DNA from 2 places in the Vibrio sp. 811 genome. Region 2 is predicted to be linked to the other one. Evidence: riboswitches for the same ligand, from Rfam matches in the RefSeq annotation. Region 2 holds a riboswitch; the other holds the start of a gene.

Region 1 (5,823 bases), on a different contig from region 2:
TATGTAAAAGAAAACATGGACCCGGCAAAACACAAGAAAGTTGCGATGTTCTGTACCGGTGGTATCCGCTGCGAAAAATCAACTGCTTACATGAAAGAACAGGGCTTTGATGAGGTCTACCACCTAGAAGGCGGCATTCTTAAATATCTTGAAGAAGTTCCTCAAGAAGAGAGCATGTGGGAAGGCGATTGTTACGTATTTGACGGTCGTGTTGCCGTGAACCACCAGCTAGAAAAAGCAGATTACGATTTATGTAACGCTTGTCGTCTACCGATCACTGAAGAAGACAAACAGTCAGAATTGTTCGAGCAAGGCGTGAGCTGTCCAAAATGTCACGGCACACACTCAGAAGAACAAATTGCTCGATTCCGCGAGCGTGAAAAACAAATTGTTCTTGCAGAGCAGCGAGGCGAGCAGCATGTTGGTGGTGAAAGTGCCAAGCAAAGAGAAGCCCGACGTGCCGCTAAGTACGCGCAAAAAGAAGCGCAGCGTAAACAAGACTAAGCCCAACTCTCCTTATATTTAGCGAGCTGCCGTATAGTGGCTCGCTTTTACTGCGCACCAATACTCTTTCAGTACAATTTTGTATCCCTCACCAATACCTCTAGTTGATTGTTTCTTTTGCCTTCGGGTAGCCCCACCATTTCATCATAAGCACTTTGATGTACTAAAACCTGCTTATTTGCTTTGATATTCCTGCACTTCTTTTGCATCTCGATAAGGGAATGAGCCCTCAAAAAGATGCCGTTGTCATCAGTGATAAATTGCGCTTCTCCATCAATCACAACAGATGCCTGATACAATGCGAGATCAAGCGAATGAATGACCAATTTATCTACATAGAAGTATTTTTGTAACTTACTCAATGGTATTGCCATGTGTCACCTCCCTAAAAGTTACCTTTACGTTTTGTAGAATAAAACCGATCATTGGATGAGATTTCTTCGGTTTACTTGCGTACAACATCGGAAACTAAAGAGGATTCCGATGCAAACAATCAATGTCGTGTGGTTAAAACGAGATTTAAGGCTGACTGACCATCAACCACTAACTCAAGCATTATCAACAAAGCACCCAACTGTGCTTTTATATATTGTTGAACCATTGCTATTGAACAACCCACACTATTCTGAGCGCCACTGGCGATTTGTTTGGCAATCACTGCAAGACATGGATGAGACGCTCAAAGCATATGGGCATCGAATCACGGTGCTGTTTGACGATGCCTTAGCATGTTTTCAATCAATTCAAGCGCAATATCAAATCAACGCTGTTTTTTCTCACCAAGAAATAGGACTCAACTGCACCTTTGAGCGCGACAAACAAGTTGCCGCTTGGCTGTATAAGCAGAACATCGACTGGTTTGAGTTCGAACACGGTGCTGTTATCAGAGGTGCAAAAAACCGGCAAGGTTGGGACAAACATTGGGACTCTGTCATGAGAGCCTCAATAAGCCCTATTGAGCTCCAAACCGACTTATTGCATTCATTGGATGCAGAAGCTCTCGGCTGTTCGTTTTCGCCACCATCATCCTGGCTATCAAAATGCAAAGGAATGCAAACGGGAGGAAGCCGGCTCGCTTGGAAAACACTAGAGGACTTTTTTCATCGTCGAGGTCGTGATTACTATCGAAGCATTTCTAGTCCCACAGCCTCACGCACAGCCTGTACTCGACTTTCTCCATACCTCGCTTGGGGTAACATATCCTTGCGTGAAGTTTATCAATACCTTTTGAAACACTGGCAAGTCGCTGGATTTCGTCGCAGCTTAATTGCATTGTCTTCACGGCTTCATTGGCACTGTCACTTCATCCAAAAATTCGAATCGGAATACGACATGGAGTTTTACTGCGTTAATCGGGCTTACGAACCATTGATTAGACAAAGTAGTACTTTCGATGAAGAAAAGTTAGCAGCATGGAAATCCGGGCATACTGGCGTACCTTTGATTGATGCCTGCATGCGCTGTTTGCACCACACTGGTTACATTAACTTTCGCATGCGTGCCATGCTGGTTAGCTTTCTTACTCACCACATGAACATGGATTGGCGAGTAGGTGTAACGCATTTAGCGCAACTGTTTCTCGACTTTGAGCCTGGAATTCATTACCCACAATTCCAAATGCAAGCAGGAGTAACCGGGACTAACACAATCCGTATTTATAATCCGATCAAGCAAGCCCAAGAACATGATCCTAACGGTACGTTCATCTACAAGTGGGTACCTGAGTTACAAATGGTTCCTCCCCCTCTTTTATTCGAGCCCTGGACAATGACCCAGATGGAAGCTGTCATGTATCAATTGCAGCCAGATAGCCGTTACCTTGCACCTTTTATCGCACCAGACAAAGCAGCTAAGGCAGCAAGAGAGCGCTTATGGACGTGGCGGAAACGAGCTGATGTGAAACAAGAAGGCAGACGAATTCTTGCGCGACATGTTAGACCCTCAAAAGAAAGTAGGACGCGATGATCATCTTTCAATCACGATGCGTACAAATGCAAACACACTCCAGGGAACCCGTTGTACCCTCAACTAGTAAGGAACACATTATGTTCAAACGTATCTTAGTTATCGCGGCGACACTGATGGCGACATTATCTTTTATGCTTCCCGTCAAGGCTCATGAGCATGGCATGATGAAAGCCGATATTGTCGACGTTGCCGCTGAAAATGGCTCTTTCAATACGCTTGTTGCTGCGGTGAAAGCAGCGGGCCTGGTTGACACTCTCAAAGGGGAAGGCCCATTTACTGTTTTTGCACCAACGGATGACGCTTTTGCAAAACTGCCAGACGGCACAGTCGACATGCTCTTAATGCCGGAAAACAAAGACAAGTTAGTATCTGTTTTGACTTATCACGTCGTCCCAGGGAAAGTGATGGCTGCCGATTTTGTTAAGCTAGACAAAGCGACTACGGTTCAGGGGCAAGATGTGATGATTAAAACCATGGGCGATAAAGTCATGGTTAACGATGCAAATGTCATCGCAACCGATGTGAAAGCTAAAAACGGTGTCATTCACGTGATTGATACTGTCATTATGCCGAAATAACACCATCCAGAGGGCGGTACACTCCGCCCTTTAGACAGAACTTCTTCCACCCTTAGCACGATTCCTCTCCATTTATCCCCAACAAACCTCCATTCATTCTCCATGATTATTAATAAGATAAAAACAAAATTAAAATCAATATCTTGCAATACGATACTGCATAATATTGACGAGGTTAAGATATCGTTATCTTTCAATTTGAGAACAGGATTCCATGTCAGTGACGTTTACTTTTCCACATGTAAATTCTTAAGCTAAATTTTGGCTGCTCAATCACATTTCGGCAAACCATTCGAAAGGGTGGGAAGCAAAGCTTCCGGTCTGTCAGCATTTAAAAATCTAAAAGAATGCTCATGATAGCGGGGTTACCATGACTCAGTGTTACAGAAGTCCAATTTCTGTAGCGTTGCTTTATGCTCAGCATGCGCCGGGGTGTGACATTAGTTTGTCAGCCATAACAGAGGACATGTGATGAAATCATTTCCAACCAAATCCGTACTCGCGTTAGCACTTGCAAGCATTAGCTCAGGTGCTGCGGCTCACGGTTATGTATCAGAAACCAATGGTGGTGTCGCTGCAAGTCGCTCGGCACTATGTAAGTATCCATCGCCAGATACTAACGAAAAAAATAATAACTGCGGTGCGATTCAATATGAACCGCAAAGCGTTGAAGGCCCTGATGGCTTTCCCGAAACAGGGCCTCGCGATGGTAAAATAGCGAGTGCCGAAACCGCTTTAGCAGCTGCCCTTGATGAGCAAACTGCCGACCGTTGGGTAAAACGCCCTATTCAAGCAGGTACACAAACTTTTGAATGGACATTTACTGCTAACCACGTGACGCGCGACTGGAAATATTACATCACCAAGCCTGATTGGAACCCAAACGCTTCACTATCACGAGACTCTTTTGATCTAACTCCTTTCTGTGTCGTCGACGGCAATATGGTTCAACCCCCGAAACAGGTAAGCCATCAATGTAATGTGCCTACTCGCGAGGGATACCATGTCATCCTGGCAGTATGGGATGTTGGCGACACTGCAGCCTCATTTTATAACGTGATCGATGTGAAATTTGATGGTGGCAGTCCCGTTATTCCAGATTGGAAGCAAGGCGGTCAAATTATTCCTACAATGGATTTAAATATTGGGGATTCGGTTTATACACGCGTATTTGATCAAGCAGGTGAAAACGTGGCGTATAGAACTGAACTAGAAATTACCGATGCAGCAATGGGCCAAGCGAAAAACTGGTCTTACGCACTCGCGACTAAGCTAAACCAAGAACAAGCAAAACTGCAATCCGGGCAGTATGCAGAGGATAAATTCACTCCTGTTTATGGTACTAATCCGGTGTATCTGCAAGCAAATAGCGGCCTTGAGCGAGTAGAGATCGGCTATAACATTGAAACTCCTGTTCCGGAATACTCACTCACAGTAGATGGCTTAGCAGACGAGTATATCATTGAGTCAACACCGACAACGTTGGATCTGACACTAACTTCTGAAGGCGATTTAAATGCAGAACTCACCGTTTACAATCACCATCGCGAACCACTTGCAAGTTGGGCAAACGAAATGAAAGACGGCTCGGTAGAGGCGATATCGCTCGCTTTAAGTAAATCGGAGCCGGGTCACCATATGCTCGTGACACGTATTAAGGATAAAGATGGCAACTTGGTGGATCAGCAAACACTCGACTTTCACTTAAAAGAAGAGTCAGTTACTCCGCCACCATCTGGTGAGTACGATTTTGTCTTCCCTGAAGGACTATCTAGCTACACGGCGGGCACAAAAGTGCTTGCCAGCGACGGGGGCATTTATCAATGTAAACCTTTCCCATACTCTGGTTACTGTATGCAGTGGAAAGAAAGCGCAAACCATTACGAGCCTGGAATAGGTTCACACTGGCAGATGGCTTGGGATAAAGTCAACTAAATCACCCTTTTGAACGTTAAGTAAAAAGAGCCTCACTATGAGGCTCTTTTATAATCAAACGCAAAAATGACAATTTTCCCGGTCTAAACCATAAACACCAGATAAACTAGTGAGATGCGCTCGCCCCTCAATCAGCCCCATTTCATACCCTTCTAGTAAAACGGATTGTCGCATTGATAAGCGCTGAACATGAAAATTATCTGGTGGGGCAATTACCCTAACATGTGTTCCTGGTGGAGGGTTACGAATAAACTCCAATGATTGATTATAGTTATCTGCACGTCTTAACATCGCATCCGCCATTTTGGGGTGCTCCGCAAAAAGTTTCTTCATCAGCCATGTGGTCTTAACTGGCTTTTTGGCATAATTCAGTGGGTGAGAGAGTACTACGGTTATGTCGCGAGCCCCTCGACGATAAGCCTCACGCACTGGGATAGAGTCAGCGACCCCACCATCGGTATAACAACCGCCAGAAAAACAAGGGGTATGCTTGTAGGCAATCGGTAATGCTGTTGTCGCTTCAATCGCATGGTGAAAATTATCACGTGTCACGCGATAGTAATCTGCCTGCCCTGTATCTACATTTGTTGTCGCTGCGAGAAAAGGAACGCCATTAAACAGTTTATTTTCATCGACGGGATACAAGCGATTAGATTCTTCAAACAACCACTTCACATCGATGAGGTCCCCACCTTTAACGAAGCGAGTCGGGTCAAAAAAGCGTTTACTTGTGGCCAGCTTAGTAATGACGTTAATACTGCGATGCGGGTAGTCGGTCAAATACCCAATCAAATTTGATGCACCAGCAGATACACCGATTGCAAAATCAAACGGTTTA
Region 2 (5,823 bases):
ATGTATACTTCTTGGTGACGTAAAAATTGGCGAAGGCTGTGTTTTACGTCGTGTGATTGTCGACAAGGATGCCGATATTGCTCCTGGTACTCAGATTGGTGTGAATCTTCAAGAAGATAAAAAACACTTCCACGTGTCTGAGGAGGGCATTGTTGTTATTCCGAAAGGAGCTCGAGTTGGCTACTAACAACTTATCTATTCTGTTTGTAGCTTCTGAGGTTGAAGGCCTCATTAAAAGTGGTGGCTTGGCAGATGTTGCCAAGGCACTACCGGAAGCCCTTCAAAACCTACAGCAAGACGTAAGAATTACCATCCCTGCGTACAGCAGTATTGATAAACTCGCAGACGCAGAAGTTGTATTAGAAACAGAATTAACATCATGGCCGCATACGGAGTACCGAGTTTTGCGGCTCATGTTAGGTCAAAATCCTGTTTACCTGATTGATTGTCCGCCGTATTTCAATCGACCATCAATGTATGCGGAGAACAACCAAGCGTATACTGATAACGGCGAGCGCTTTGCGTTTTTTAGTGCAGCATGTCTCGACATGTTACCCAAGCTCGCCTTTCAACCTAATATCATACACGCGAACGATTGGCACACAGGTCTTGTTCCATTTTTGCTCAAGCACAGGTATGGCAATGATCCGTTTTTTGCTCATACTAAAAGCGTCATTTCAATTCACAATGCGGTCTTTAAAGGCGTATTTAGTTATGAAGACGTGCAGTGTTTGCCAGAGTTTCATTGTAGAAACGTTCCCGATGCTGCGGTGAGTGCAACGCATATTACGATGCTCAAAGCTGGTGTAATGAATGCAGATAAGATAAACGCGGTCAGCCCTACGTACGCAGAGGAACTCAAAACAGAGCTTGGCAGTCATGGAATGGCTTGGGAGTTTCAGCAACGCGCGCAGGACTTAGTTGGTATTTTGAACGGTTGTGATTACAGTGCTTGGAACCCGGAAACGGATACTTACTTGCCAGTTAATTACTGCGCCGACCAGCAAAGTATGTCGCAAGGGAAGAAAGCTTGTAAAAAAGCATTACAACAACGACTAAATTTGCCCGAAAAAAATGTAGCTATGTTCGGTATGGTTTGTCGATTGACCCAGCAGAAAGGCGTTCATTACTTGTTGCCTGCTTTGGCCGATTTTTTGAAGCACGATGTTCAGCTAGTTGTCGTTGGGACCGGAGACCCTATTCTTGCCGCTCAGCTACGAGAGGTTGCCGCGCAGTTTTCTAGCAAATTTGCCTTTGTAGAAGCGTATGACAATGAACTTGCGCATATCGTTGAAGCTGGTTCTGATTTCTTCTTGATGCCTTCTGAGTTTGAACCATGTGGCTTAAACCAAATCTATAGTATGGCTTATGGGACATTACCGATAGTACGCGGTGTTGGTGGCTTAAAGGACAGCGTTAGCGATTATGATGTAAACCCATCTGAAGCAACGGGGTTTGTTTTTTTCGAACCGACACCGCAGGCATTGTTGTTAACGATGCTAAGGGCACTGTTGCTCTACGCTCAAAACGAGCCTGAAGTGAATAAAGTACAGTTGCACGCGATGCAACGAGACTTTTGTTGGCAAAAGGCCGCAGAATCTTATTTGCAGCTTTACCACTCAGCGTTAGTTTGACTTAAAATTGTAACGAAAGGCACCGAATGAGGTGCCTTTATTATCTTGAGTAAGGGGAGTGTGGTAGGATGGCTTTTTACTCAATAGCACGATCTTTTTGATACTCAATATGACCCAGCCGCTACTTTTTCATAAAACCTATTTGCACCCTACTAGTAATGAGTGGGTTGTATTTGTGCACGGTGCTGGTGGTAGCTCTTCTATCTGGTTCAAGCAAATTAAAGCTTACAAGCAACACTTTAACTTATTGCTGATCGATTTAAGAGGTCATGGAAAGTCAAATCAGTTACTTAAAGAGCTCATTGCTAGCCGTTATACCTTTACGGAAGTTACCCAAGATATTTTGAAAGTATTGGACCATTTAAAGATCCAATCCGCTCATTTTGTCGGTATGTCGCTTGGTACTATTATTGTTCGAAACCTTGCTGAATTGTCATCAGAGCGCGTACGTTCGATGGTGCTCGGCGGTGCTGTCACAAGGCTTAACACTCGTTCTCAGATATTGGTGAAATTAGGTAATTTTTGTAAGCATATCCTACCGTACATGTGGCTCTACAAACTGTTCGCTTATATTGTTATGCCTCAAAGAAGCCAACGAGAATCTCGCCACCTTTTTATTCGCGAAGCCAAGAAGCTTTGCCAAAAAGAATTTAAACGTTGGTTTATTCTTGCCGCTGATGTAAATCCGTTAATGAAATATTTTAAAGATCGAGAGTTACCCATTCCGACTCTTTACTTAATGGGCGACAGGGATTACATGTTTATTAAACCTGTCAAAGAAATGGTTGCAGCACATAAACTCAGCATTCTACGAGAAATCCCGAATTGTGGTCATGTATGCAATGTAGAGCGTCCAGAAGACTTCAATCAACACTCCATCGAGTTTATTAAACAGCAAGCTGTATGTGCTTAAAACTGAGTGCATCCACTGAATAGGAGAGCCGCTATAGCTCTCCTAGTTGATATCCACATTGCCAACATGCACCAAATTGCCCTTCGTTTATTTCATGACATTTTGGGCATTGCCAATCTTGATACTCATGCCTATCGGATTGTTTTCGATATGTTTTTACTATTTCTTCAGCTTTCATCTTTTGTGCAGTGTCAAAAAGCCACACATAAGGATCGGTATCATCACCAAACGGCAGTTCTCCTTTTAAGCCGAAAATACCTTCTCCGCGAACTTCACAGTAAATTTGTTCCACTTTAAGCAGCTCACATACAATGTGTGCTTCTGCTGGGTTTTTAGCGATAAATATTTTCATCAAAATACCCACTTCACCAATTACAAGTTTTGCTGACTTGGTGTCGGCCTTACTTTATTCATAACCCATTTAGTGATGATTGGAAATAGTCCCAATAGCGCAAAAGACGCTAATACTGCGGGTGAAACAATGCCCGATAGGCTTTCAATTGTTGCTAATTGAGTACCTGCATTCAGATATACGGCTGTGCCTGGCAGCATACCTATTTGGCTAGTGAGATAAAATCGACCTACAGACATCGGTGTTAAGCCCATCAGTAAGTTGATTAGAAAGAAAGGGAATACAGGGATTAGACGCAAGGAAAATAGATAAAAAGCTCCGTCTTTTTCGACACCTTGATTAATTGCGTTGAGTTTATTTCCGAATTTGTTTTGTACCCAGTCACGCAATAAGTATCGGCTGCTCAAGAAGGCCAGTGTTGCCCCCATAGTGCTAGCGAAAGAAACCAGTAGCAAGCTTGTCCAAAAACCAAATAAGGCTGCACCAAGTAAGGTGACTACTGCCGCTCCTGGGATAGAAAAAGCGGTAATTGCAATGTAGGTAAAAAAGTAAATCGCAGCCGAGAATACAAAATTCTGATCGATGTATGTAGTTAGTGCTTCTTGTTGGGCTTTTGCATTCTCTAAGGTTAAATACTGGCCAAAGTTAATACCTAAAAAGACGATAGCCGCTAGTAGGATGAGACCTAATATCAGTTTCTTATTCATAATTTTGATTCCAATTTGGGATATATGTAATAAGACAGTAGGAAAACCGAAAAAATTTCACAAAAAAACCGCAGATTAGACTGCGGTTTTACAAGATAGTTTTTAGGCCGACTTTTATTGGAGGGCGTTCATCAACTCATCTCGGCGAGCTTGAGGTACTACACTCCAATGAGTGCCGTTGATAGCACCTTCTAGTGCCCATAGCAACTCAATGTTGACGGTTGCAGAGTGCGTATCTCTTATCGCTTTATAGGCGTTAAGCGCACCTTCCTCTTCAAGCTTCTCTACGGATTCGATGCCGGCTTTTTTTAGCATGCGCTCGGTAGCCAGTCGTAAGTTAGGCAAATCTTTCAAACGGTTAGGCTTTGTACTTGCTTGCTGTTCTTTCTCAAGCTTTGCCTTTTTCAATGATTGATTCGCTACTTCGATTAAGCGTTCGCTTGATTCCCATAAATCGCTGGAAATAGCGTAGTACTTTGTAACGACTGGAAAGCCACGTTTTTTATAAACGTAAGGCTTTAGCCCTTGTTTCTCGAAGTCAGATGAAGTTTTTTGGTCTGCTCTGATATGAAGCTGATTGTTTACCACTAGTGCAAACATTGTTTCATCAGCGAATAGTCCGAAGCCACCAAACATTGAGCGCGACTTGATATTACCAAGTGCCTCAAATAGCTTCATAGAGTCTTTGAGTATCGGTTTATCCATGTTTTGTTATCTCGGTGTAATTAATATTACGCCACCAAAAGTCAGGTCCGAGAGAGTAGCAAACATGCGTAAAAACAATGTCATTACAGAGTAAAGTCATTGCTTACACACTTGCCATCGGTAACCCCGCTACCTTCCATATCGTAATATGGTTCAGGCCGGAGGCTTTGCGTCCCACTCTTTCGAATGGTTTGCCCTGTGCGTGACACAATGAGCATACTTCTTATATTGAATTAACATCACGGTTTAGCGTTAAAAGTGTGATTTCGGTTCAATAAAAATGATAGATTGAATGCTCTATTTTGCATATGGAAAGGTGCAAATTGGCCTTTGAAAAGGAGTTCTTAATATATATTACATTTATATAAAACAGGGAGTTAACGTTAGTCAATTGTTATTAGAGCTGTGTGAAGTATTAGAGAACACTTAATTTTCCCAAAAAAATAAGCGCCCCTGTAGAGCGCTTATTTAACACGGTTAAATACAGTGAAATTTAGTTCATTTTTTTCACAGTATTTCGAATTACAAGCTCAGGTTGCATTTCGAAAATTCGTTTTTCGTGTTCTTTATCTTTGATACGCTCAAGTAGAATTTCGAATGCATTTTTACCAACACGACGTTTAGGTTGGTGGATAGTCGTTAGCGGTGGAGAGAAGTATTCCGCAAGCTCGATGTTGTCGTAGCCGATCACTGAAATATCTTCAGGAATTTTGATCCCGTTTTGTTGCAAGCGGCTCATTAGGCCTAGAGCCATTGTGTCGTTAAAACAGAATACCGCCGTCGGGCGCTTGTCCATTGCGGTAATTTTATCTGCAACTAATACGGCCGTATCACATTCAAAGTTACCTTCAAGGATCCAGTCTTCATTTACAGCTAGGTTCGCTTCACTCATTGCGCGACGGAAACCTGCAATGCGCTCTTGGCAAGCAAGCTTTTCAAAATGACCGCTTAGACAAGCGATATCCGTATGACCATTGTCAATCAGATGTTTGGTTGCAATGTAGCCACCTTCTTCTGAGTTATCCATGATCTTGTCTGCTTGTGAGCTCTCTGGGCCCCAATCCATGACCACTTTAGGAATGTCCGCATGACGGTCAAGCATCTCTTTTAGTTCTTCGGTTAAGTCAGAACACATCACTAGGATGCCATCAACGCGCTTTTCAGCCAGCATACGAATGTAATCGCGTTGTTTTTCGTAAATCCCGCCTGTGTTACATAAAATCAGAGTATAGCCTTGGCGGTAACAGTAGCTCTCAACGCCATCAATCACTTCTGAGAAAAATAGGTTAGTTGATTGAGTTACTAACATGCCAATCGTACGAGTTGAGTTGCATTTTAGGCTGCGTGCAACGGCACTTGGCGCGTAATTCAGCTCGTCAACGGCTTTCATTACTTTTTCTTGCGTTGCTTCTGCAACGAAACGCGTTTTATTGATAACGTGCGAAACTGTCGTAGTGGAAACGCCGGCTAAGCGAGCAACGTCTTTTATCGTGGCCATAAATGGTGTCCTGT

The links. A riboswitch is a leader RNA that binds a small molecule or an ion and turns the genes downstream of it on or off. The one in region 2 is predicted to bind cyclic di-GMP.
Region 1: it holds a riboswitch for cyclic di-GMP, as region 2 does, so the genes downstream of both, gbpA (N-acetylglucosamine-binding protein GbpA) here and R7Q46_RS06445 (TfoX/Sxy family DNA transformation protein) in region 2, are expected to answer to the same signal.

What each region holds. Positions count from the first base shown of each region.
Region 1 covers NZ_JAWOUB010000001.1:790,041-795,863, forward strand. Annotated here, with positions in the region: gene R7Q46_RS03465 (rhodanese-related sulfurtransferase) at 1-504, shown strand, start outside; gene R7Q46_RS03470 (DUF6482 family protein) at 573-878, opposite strand; gene R7Q46_RS03475 (deoxyribodipyrimidine photo-lyase) at 988-2,469, shown strand; gene R7Q46_RS03480 (fasciclin domain-containing protein) at 2,550-3,050, shown strand; cyclic di-GMP riboswitch class I at 3,323-3,423, shown strand; gene gbpA (N-acetylglucosamine-binding protein GbpA) at 3,522-4,985, shown strand; gene R7Q46_RS03490 (patatin family protein) at 5,040-5,823, opposite strand, start outside.
Region 2 covers NZ_JAWOUB010000002.1:581,797-587,619, reverse strand. Annotated here, with positions in the region: gene glgC (glucose-1-phosphate adenylyltransferase) at 1-187, shown strand, start outside; gene glgA (glycogen synthase GlgA) at 177-1,634, shown strand; gene R7Q46_RS06460 (alpha/beta fold hydrolase) at 1,744-2,547, shown strand; gene R7Q46_RS06455 (DUF2007 domain-containing protein) at 2,579-2,899, opposite strand; gene R7Q46_RS06450 (TVP38/TMEM64 family protein) at 2,920-3,606, opposite strand; gene R7Q46_RS06445 (TfoX/Sxy family DNA transformation protein) at 3,721-4,311, opposite strand; cyclic di-GMP riboswitch class I at 4,428-4,517, opposite strand; gene purR (HTH-type transcriptional repressor PurR) at 4,805-5,809, opposite strand.